Regions from separate parts of the Agrobacterium sp. DE0009 genome, predicted to be linked through region 1. Evidence: riboswitches for the same ligand, from Rfam matches in the RefSeq annotation. Region 1 holds a riboswitch; each other region holds the start of a gene.
What was found. Region 1 has a riboswitch for cobalamin ahead of bluB (5,6-dimethylbenzimidazole synthase). Riboswitches for the same ligand answer to the same signal wherever they lie in the genome.
Positions count from the first base shown of each region.

Region 1 (3,274 bases):
GGGATTGCCGTTTTCGAAGGTCTTTTCGAAACCGAGCACGCCGGCATAAAAATCATGGGCCTTTTCGATATTCTTGACAGGAAGCATTGCGGCGATCCGGCCGAAGCGGATGCCGTGATCGGCGATGGTATTCATCGCGGAACCTCGGATCTGGGAGAAACGGGGAGGGCCGCGGACGGTGCCGGGGCACAGGCGTTTTTTCCGGTTTGAATTTGCAGGACGGTGCCTGCCGCCCTAGGATCATAGCCACGGCGGCGACGGATGCAAATGGAATGTCTGCGCCGTTCCGGTCGGAACATTGACAAGCCCGGGAGGCAGAATGCGCAGCTCCATCGAAATCTTCAACATCCGGACCCGGCAGATGCGGGTGGTGTGGCAGACGCCTGAGCTGTTCGAAGCGCCGAACTGGTCGCCGGATGGGAAATATCTGCTGCTGAACAGCGAAGGGCTGCTGTATCGCCTGTCCCTTTCCGGTGACGCGTCGCCACAAAAGGTCGATACGGGTTTCGCAATCCAGTGCAACAACGATCACGGTATTTCGCCCGACGGTTCGCTTTACGCCATTTCAGACAAGGTGGAATTCGGCAAAAGCGCCATCTATCTTCTGTCCTCGGCGGGCGGCGCGCCGCAGCTGATGACGAAGAACCTGCCCTCCTATTGGCATGGCTGGTCCCCCGACGGGAAAAGCTTCGCCTATTGCGGCATTCGCGATCAGGTTTTCGATATCTATTCCATGGACATAGACAGCGGCGTTGAAACACGCCTTACCCATGGTGAAGGCCGCAATGACGGCCCGGACTATTCGCCTGACGGTATGTGGATCTATTTCAATTCCAGCCGCACGGGCCAAATGCAGATCTGGCGGGTGCGGGTGGATGGCTCAGCTGTGGAGCGTATCACCGACAGCCCCTATGGCGACTGGTTTCCACACCCGTCTCCGAAGGGAGACAAGGTTGTCTTCATTTCCTATGATGGCGACGTTTTCGACCATCCGCGCGATCTCGATGTACGCGTGCGGCTGATGGATATGGACGGCGGCAATGTGGAAACGTTGTTCGAGCTTTTCGGCGGGCAGGGCACGATGAATTCGCCCAACTGGTCGCCGGATGGGGATGAGTTCGCTTATGTCAGGTACTTTCCGGTGGCGTGATGCGGTTCTGACGAGGCGGTGTACCCCCTCCCTTCACTCCGGCTCAGGGCCGGAATGACGGAGGCGGGGAGCACGGTCATATTGTCGCGCGGCCTTGGCGACACTTGCGTTCGCACGCTATTTTGCCCATAGCTTCACCCGTCAGGTGCCCGCCTTTGCAGCGGGAGAATCGGGAATCCGGTGAGAGACCGGAACGTGCCCAACGCTGTGAGGCGGATGCCCTTTTTCTCATGCCACTGAAGTTATTCGGGAAGGCGAAAGGGGCGGATGAAGCCTAGTCAGAAGACCGGCCTGGCAAAATAGACCGAACCGCGCGGACGGCGGCAGGTTGATGGAAAGCGAGTCGTCGCTGCAAACCTTCCATGGTTTCGGCACCGGCCCGCCCGCATTGTTAGGGATAAACGATGCCGACCGAACCGCCCTTCACGACGCCACCCGACGCCAATCCTTTCGATCATGCGCTTTCACCCGCCCGCCCGTTTTCCAGCGAGGAGCGCGAGGCGATCTACCGCGCCATCGAGACGCGGCGTGATGTGCGCGACCAGTTCCTGCCAGACCCGCTGCCGGACGATCTCGTCGAGCGCCTCCTGAAAGCGGCGCATGCCGCTCCCTCCGTCGGTTTCATGCAGCCGTGGAACTTCACCCTCGTCACCGACGGCGCCGTGCGCCAGGCGGCATGGGTGGCCTTCAGCCGCGCCAATGAAGAGGCGGCGGCGATGTTTGAGGGCGAGAAGCAGGCGCTCTACCGCAGCCTGAAGCTTGAGGGTATCCGCAAGGCCCCGCTCAGCATCTGCGTTACCTGCGATCCGAAACGGGGTGGCAAGGTGGTGCTGGGCCGCACCCATAATCCACGCACGGATGTCTATTCCACCGTCTGCGCCATCCAGAACCTCTGGCTCGCCGCCCGCGCCGAAGGCGTCGGCGTCGGCTGGGTCAGCATTTTCCACGACAGCGATATCAGGGCCATTCTAGGTATCCCCGATCATATCGAGATCGTCGCCTGGCTGTGCCTCGGTCGCGTCGATACGCTTTATACCGAACCGGAGCTGGCGGTGAAGGGCTGGCGGCAGCGCGTGCCGCTGGAAGAGCTTGTGTTTCGGAACCGTTGGGGTGGGGTGTAGACACGGAGGCCTGCGAATAGGTCGGGACATTGCCGTGCATTTCTTCTCCCCGCCGGAGAGAAGGTGGCCCGAAGGGTCGGATGAGGGTGTAACGGTAGAGATTTTCGGAGAGCTTGCCCCCTCATCCCGCTGCCGCGACCTTCTCCCCGGCGGGGAGAAGAAACAAGGGTCGCGCGCTCGCCCCATTACACGCGCGCAAGAGATTTCACTGCTGCGGCTGGATGCCTTTCAGCGCCGGGTTTTTCAGGTCTATCTTGCCGGTCTGGTCCGGCAGGAATTTGGGTCCGATGATGCGGACTTTTTTATCGTTGGGATCGTAATCCCGTTCCGGGATTGGCTGTTCCGGTTGCTTGGCCGCCTGCTGTTGTTGAGCCGCTGCGGGGGATTTATCACCGTTCTTGTCACCTTGCGGCGATGGAATGGTGGTGATGCTGGAATAGGGCTTTTCGGCTTCCGGCCGGGACGCCTGTTCCTGCTTTTGCATCTCCTGGTGATAGGCGGCCATGTTGCAGGCGCAGCCGGGCGCTTTCGTTGAGGCATTGCGATAGGCGAAGGCGGTCGGCAGGTCCTTGTAGGTTTTGCCGGTTTCAGCGGACACCATGTCTGCTGTTTCCTGATCCGCCATGGAGTGGAAATAGAGTTCCGTCTCGGTTCCCGGGCACATTTTCTGGCATTGCTCGGCCTGGGCGCGGAAATCAAGTGGCGAGGCATTGGAGGCGATCGGGAAGAACGATCCGTCGCAGGTGCGCACGCAGAGCGTTCGAAGCCCGCCCTCGGCGGCGGCGTTGGGGTGAGGCGAAAGGCCCGCCTGTCCCGGCTCATCGCCATTCTGCCTGAAGGCATCGGGATACCGGGTCACATCGGGTGCAGGCGATGCTTGGCGGTTCATGTCCTCTGCGGGGCTGCAGCCATTGGCATCGAGGGCGGCGAGAATGCGCTCGCGCCTGACGTTGCTGTCATCGTTGCGAGCGTCCGCCATGGCATCATCGCGATCGCGGATGAT
Region 1 is NZ_VEIU01000001.1:272,422-275,695, forward strand. It holds gene FS804_RS01430 (glyoxalase superfamily protein) at 1-135, opposite strand, end outside; gene FS804_RS01435 (TolB family protein) at 320-1,150, shown strand; cobalamin riboswitch at 1,277-1,460, shown strand; gene bluB (5,6-dimethylbenzimidazole synthase) at 1,555-2,271, shown strand; gene FS804_RS01445 (DUF2865 domain-containing protein) at 2,477-3,274, opposite strand, start outside.

Region 2 (3,274 bases), on a different contig from region 1:
AACCTTCGATCATCGCCGCGTCATCGACGTCGAGCACCGCCCTGGTCCCGACGAGGCTGGCGATGACACCGCCGCGGTCGATATCGCCGATCAGGATCACCGGCGCATCGGCCGCGCGGGCAAAACCCATATTGGCGATGTCGTTGGCACGCAGGTTGATTTCGGACGCGCTGCCAGCCCCTTCCACCAGCACCAGATCGGCCTGTTGTTTCAGGTGCTCGAAACTATCAAGCACGCGCGGCATCAGCCCGGCCTTCATATGCTGATAATCGGCCGCCTTGGCGTTACCGATGATCTTGCCCTGCACGACCACCTGTGCGCCGGTTTCGCTCTGCGGCTTCAGCAGCACCGGGTTCATGTGCACGGAAAGCGGCACGCCCGCTGCCCGCGCCTGTAGCGCCTGCGCACGGCCGATCTCGCCACCATCCGCGGTGACAGCGGCATTGTTCGACATGTTCTGCGGCTTGAACGGCATGACGGAGAGGCCACGCCGGGTGAATGCGCGGGCAAGGCCGGCCACCATCAGCGATTTGCCGACATCCGAGCCCGTTCCCTGAAACATCAGCACCCGTGCAACCATGTCAGAATTCAATCCCCGCCTGCGCCTTCACGCCTGCCTTGAAGTGGTGTTTGACGAGGGTCATTTCCGTCACCATATCCGCCGCGTCGATCAGCGGCTGCTTGGCGTTGCGGCCGGTGACGATGACGTGCAGATCCGGCCGGCGGCTGGACAGTGTCTCAACAACCTCCGCCAACGGCAGGTAATCGTAACGCAAGGCGATGTTCAGTTCGTCCAGAACCAGAAGGCCGATCGTTTCATCGGCCATCAGAGCCTTGGCCTCCTCCCATGCCCTTGTCGCCGCTGCGACATCACGTTTCAGATCCTGCGTGTCCCAGGTGAAACCTTCGCCCATGGTGCGCCACACGATCCTGTCGCCGAACAAGCTCAGGGCCTGCTGTTCGCCTGTCGACCAGGCACCCTTGATGAACTGAACGATGCCGACCCTTCGCCCGGTGCCGAGCATTCGCAGGGCAAGGCCGAAGGCCGCTGTGGACTTGCCCTTGCCGGGACCCGTATTGATCATCAGCAGACCTTTTTCAATCGTCTTTTCAGCAACCTCGGCGTCCTGCACCGTCTTGCGATTGACCATTTTCTGCCGGTGGCGCTCGGCTTCGCTGGCGCTGATGTCGCGTGTCATTCGGTTTCCTCTTCTTCCACCTGTGCGGAGTCGCCCGCCACAGGAGCGGCGACTATACCCAATTTGCCGCACCCGGCAATCTGCCGTGCCGATGGCTCGCGGCATTGACCCATGCTTCCGTTCAGCCTAAGGGTAAGGGACTGACGGTCTTTTCCCGGCAACGGGAAAAGCTAAGAGGGAACACGGTTCCACCCCAACGTTGGGTCATTCCGTGGCTGCCCCCGCAACTGTAAGCGGTAAGCCCGCACCGTAAAGCCACTGGACCCGCAAGGGGTTCGGGAAGGCGGTGCCAAGGCGTCAAGCCGCGAGCCAGGAGACCTGCCGTTTCAGGAAAAACGTCTGCCGGGCGGGGTGCTCCGGTCAGTCGGTTCGTTCGAAGGTTCGGCTTGCGGCCACCCGCGTGCCGTCTTCGACATCCGCACCCCAAGATTTTTGCAAGGCGCGGGAAACGATACGGCTTGGATATTTCAGCGACATCTTCTTCCACCAGCGGAAATTCGCAGGACGAAACGGCGCCCGGCGTGACCGTTTTCATTTGCAGAAGCTGCCGTGATGAAGCCGATCCCAATGCGGAACCGCGCCTGGGTTCGCGCCTCGTCGAAGCCGTCATGGCAAAGGCTGAGGAAGCGGGTGTCACCGTTCGTTCCGTCAACTGCCTTGCCAATTGCAAGCGCGGCCTCAGCGCCGTGCTGCGCAGCGCCAACGGCTGGTCCTACGTCTTTGGCGGGCTGACAACCGACGGCGCTGATGATTTGCTGGCCGGGGCGAAACTGCTTGCTGCCGCCTCCGATGGCCTGATGCCGTGGCGCGGCCGCCCCGAATCCTTAAAGCGCGGCATGGTCGCGCGCATTCCGCCTTTCGATTTTACCGAGGAGAGATCATGAGCACCCTTCTGGACCGCGTTCCCTGCACCATCGTTACCGGCTTTCTGGGGGCTGGCAAAACCACGCTGCTGCGCGGCCTTCTCGAAAAACTTGACGGCAAGCGGCTCGCCATCATCGTCAACGAGTTCGGCGACATCGGCATTGACGGCGAAATCCTCAAAGGCTGCGGCATTGAAAGCTGCCCCGAGGAAAACATCGTCGAGCTGGCCAATGGCTGCATCTGCTGCACGGTGGCGGATGATTTCCAGCCTGCGATCGAACAGATCCTCAGCCGCCAGCCGAAGGTGGAGCACATTCTCATCGAAACCTCGGGTCTCGCCTTGCCCAAGCCGCTGGTACACGCCTTCCAGTGGCCGGCCATCAAGAGCCGGGTTACTGTCGATGCCGTGGTGGCCGTGGTGGATGGGGCTGCGCTTGCCGAGGGCCAGGTGGCTCACGACATGGAGGCGCTCGCCGCCCAGCGCGCCAATGACGAAGCGCTCGACCACGACGACCCTGTCGAAGAGGTTTTCGAGGATCAGGTCGCCTGCGCCGATCTCATCGTGCTCACAAAGGCTGATCTTCTTGACGTTGCTGGCTTGGAAAAGGCCAAGGCGCATATTCTCGACCATCTGCCGAAGGCGGCAAAGATCGTCATGGCCTCCAATGGCGCCATCGACCCTGCCGTGCTGATCGGCCTTGGCCTTGCCGTCGAAGACGATATTGAAAACCGCCGCACCCACCATGACGGCGAACTTGACCACGAGCATGATGACTTCGACAGCTTCGTCATCGATTTGCCTGCCGTGACCGATCCGGAAGCCCTGGCGATCCGCATTGCCGAAACGGCAGCGGCTGAGAATGTCCTGCGTATCAAGGGCTTCATCGAGGTATCCACCAAGCCGATGCGGTTGCAGGTGCAAGCCGTCGGTAGCCGCGTGAACCACTATTACGATCGGCCGTGGGCCGCAGGTGAAGAGCGCCGCAGCCGCCTTGTCGTCATCGGCGAAAAGGGCATCAACCGTGAGAAGATCGAGCAGATGCTGGCTGCCTGACACACGCATTTATCTGGGCGCAAGCAGCGACAGACGTCTGATGGACATGCTTTAGATGCATATTCTTGCCACCACATCATCGTCTCTAGACGACCTGATAGAGCCGGTTGACCTCAACCAGCCTCGCTCAGATGTGGTGATGCTGTCTTTTTCAGCA
Region 2 is NZ_VEIU01000005.1:214,080-217,353, reverse strand. It holds gene FS804_RS18425 (cobyric acid synthase) at 1-580, opposite strand, end outside; gene cobO (cob(I)yrinic acid a,c-diamide adenosyltransferase) at 582-1,199, opposite strand; cobalamin riboswitch at 1,327-1,540, shown strand; gene FS804_RS18415 (DUF1636 family protein) at 1,658-2,083, shown strand; gene cobW (cobalamin biosynthesis protein CobW) at 2,080-3,117, shown strand; gene cobN (cobaltochelatase subunit CobN) at 3,173-3,274, shown strand, end outside.
Region 2: another riboswitch for cobalamin. It lies ahead of FS804_RS18415 (DUF1636 family protein); the one in region 1 lies ahead of bluB (5,6-dimethylbenzimidazole synthase).

Region 3 (3,274 bases), on a different contig from region 1:
CATGATGGCGGAAACCGAGATCAGCACCGTATAGACCCAGCGTACCGGGATCCCAAGCGATGCTGCCGCCTGGCCGCCGAAAGCGAAGGCGTCTAGCGCGCGGGCATACCAGAGGCAGATGAGAAGTCCCGCAAGGCTGACAGGTAGCGCCAGCCAGACATCCGGCCAGCGCACGCCGGAGAGATTGCCGAGCAGCCAGAACATGATGCCGCGTGCCTGCTCGGCATTGGCAGATTTGGTGACGATGAACGATGTTACGGCATTGAACAACTGCGACCCGGCCACCCCCGCCAGAATGATGGCGCTGTTACCGTGTCCGGCTCGCACGGCAAGAAGGCTGACCAGTGAAAACGCGATGAAAGCGCCGATCAGGGCCCCTGCCGGCATGGTCAGAAACCCCGCACCGAATCCCAAGAGGGCGACAGCGACGGCGCCTGTAGAGGCGCCGGCGGAAATACCGAGAATATAGGGATCGGCAAGCGGATTGCGCAGTAGCGATTGCAACACTGCTCCGGCAAGCGCCAGCGAAGCCCCACAGCAGGCGGCAACGACAGCGCGGCTCAGACGATAGCTCCAGACGATACCCTCATCCAGCGGCTCCAGCGGAAAGCCCGCATGAAAGACGCGATTGGCTATCGTTTTTGCGACGACGTCAAATGGAATGGCTGTCTCACCGATGGCCGCTCCGGCCATCAGCGCTATCAACAGCAGGGCGAGCGCGGCAAAAACCAGGCCCGCCCTGCCGAGATGGAGGGAGAGGCCGTTCACTTGGCGAGGCCGGCAGCCGAAATCGCCTCGGCCAGCGTTTCGATGCCTTCAATGGTGCGAATGGTCGGGTTCATCGCCTGCGCATCCATTTCGAACACATGGCCTTGCCTGACAGCAGGCATGATGCTTGCCACCGGGTCAGTTGCCAGAAACTTCAGCTTGACGGCAATGTCATCTGCAGGGAAGCGGCGGCGGTCCATCTTGCCGGCGACAACGATAGACGGGTTGGATTTGGCGATGGTTTCCCAGCCGACCGTCGGCCACTCCTCGTCGCTTTCGATGACATTCTTCAATCCGAGAGCAGACATGATGTAACCCGGAGCGCCGTTACGGCCGGCGACGTACGGGTCGATATCCAGTTCGGCGCTCGAGAACCAGAAGACGGCCGAGAGCTTGCCATTGGCAGAAGCGATCTTGGCTCTGGCGGCGTCCTCGCGCCTCTTCAGGTCGGCGACGACTTCCTCACCGCGATCCTGCACGTTGAAGATTTTGGCGAGGTCACGGATTTCCTGGTAGATCAGTTCCATGGTGAAAACGGTGTTGCGCACGCCATCGCCACCGCCGGAATTGTCTTTGCCCATGCAATCGGCCGGCGAGGTGTAAACGGGAATGCCGAGCTCGGCAAATTGCGCCGGCGTTCCGACAACACCCTCTGGGCCGATCTGCCATTGGAACTGTGTCGTCACGAGATCCGGCTTCTTGCCGACAACCGCCTCAAAGCTGGGGTCGTTGTCGGCCAATCGCTCGATCTTGGCGTTGGCCTCTTCGTAGCCCTTCAGAACCGGACCGATCCACAGCGCCGTGCCGACAACCTTGTCGGCGAGACCAAGCAGGTAAAGGACCTCGGTTGTGCTCTGGCCGACAGATACGGTGCGGGCCGGCGCCTGCTTGAAGGTGATCTCCTGACCGCAGCTGTTGATTGTCAGGGGGTAGGTGGTTTCGGCGCCCTGCGCGCCAACGGCGGGCAAGGATGCAAAGGCAACCGCCACGATGCCGGCGAGAGCCGGCAGGCGTCTTAAATGAAACATGTGTTCTCCAGTCGAAAGTAAACTTATTCGAGAGCAGCAGGCGTTAGAACGCGCACCAACAGCGGGACGTCTTGTACGGAGAACGATGATCGGATGCAAACAAAATGTAACGTAATAACATTACAGTCTCCTCCTCCGGGCTTCCCCGCCCGTAACGATGGTTCATATTTTGACGGCAGGTCTCCTGGCTCACGAATTTGCGTCACTCATCTGCCTTCCCGCATTCCAGAGAATACAGTGGCATGACGCCATGAGGCGCCACGGGGATGAACGACAATCCGCTTACAGTTGCGGGGGCAGCCACGGCATTGGGCGAAAATATCGCCCGCACCATGTTCCCTATTAATCCCTTCGCCTTTCGGCTGCAGGAACCGTCATATACTCACATAAGGGGCAAGAGGCGGGGCGTCAATTGCGATCGTGTCGCAGCTTGGAACAAAGACGGCCAGCTAGCCCGCCGCAATGAAAAGTCAAGAAGTTGCCGGCTTAAAAACCGGCCACAAGCCCCAAGCGTGCAGGCGATACAGTTTCTCGGCATCTTCGACAAAATCCAACCGCTAAAAAGCCGCTTTACGTTGACGTCTCCGTTCAACAACACGGCGGCATCGGAAAAAGGGCTGTCAGTTTTCCCATCGACCCGGCAGGATTTCGCCGAAACCGCTGTAAGGACACAACAATCTACCGAAATCTTCTTCACTTCAGCATACAAACGCAGCCGGTGACTTTTAGGCTCTGCGACGGTGAAGCGCGGAGAGAGCCATGAACGCCATCGAAATTCTGGAGCGTCTTGTCGGCTTTCCCTCGTTCGTCGGAACCGCCAATGGCGATATTGCCGGATGGATTGCCGATTATCTGCGAAGCCACGGCGCGAAGGTCTCGCTGCTTGCCGGGCCGGAAGGGGACCGCGCCAATCTCTTTGCGAGCTTCGGCCCGACGGATGCCAGCGGATACATCCTGTCCGGCCACATGGATGTGGTGCCCGCCGGGGAGCCGGAATGGTCCTCCGACCCCTTTGCGCTCAGAGCCGAGGGCGAGCGTCTTTACGGCCGTGGCACCACCGACATGAAAGGTTTCCTTGCCACGGTTCTCGCCGCGGCGCCGGCATTTGCGCAGATGTCACTGAAGCGGCCGGTTCACATTGCTTTTTCCTATGATGAGGAGGCGGGCTGCCGGGGTGTGCCCCATCTGATCGCCGCTTTGCCGGATCTTTGCGCAAAACCAGCGGGCGCGATCATCGGTGAGCCGAGCAATCTGCGCGCTGTGCGTGCTCACAAGGGCAAGGCAGCCGCACGCATCACCATCCGCGGCCGCTCCGGCCATTCCTCACGGCCCGATCAGGGCGTCAACGCGATCCATCTCATGACAGGCATCATGGCAAAGGCGGTGGAAACTGCCCAAGCCCTCACGCAGGGCCCCTTCGAAGGCACGTTCGAGCCGCCTTACTCCTCCCTGCAGATCGGCACCGTAAATGGCGGGCA
Region 3 is NZ_VEIU01000002.1:307,215-310,488, forward strand. It holds gene FS804_RS10870 (iron ABC transporter permease) at 1-768, opposite strand, end outside; gene FS804_RS10875 (ABC transporter substrate-binding protein) at 765-1,796, opposite strand; cobalamin riboswitch at 1,953-2,187, opposite strand; gene argE (acetylornithine deacetylase) at 2,556-3,274, shown strand, end outside.
Region 3: another riboswitch for cobalamin. It lies ahead of FS804_RS10875 (ABC transporter substrate-binding protein); the one in region 1 lies ahead of bluB (5,6-dimethylbenzimidazole synthase).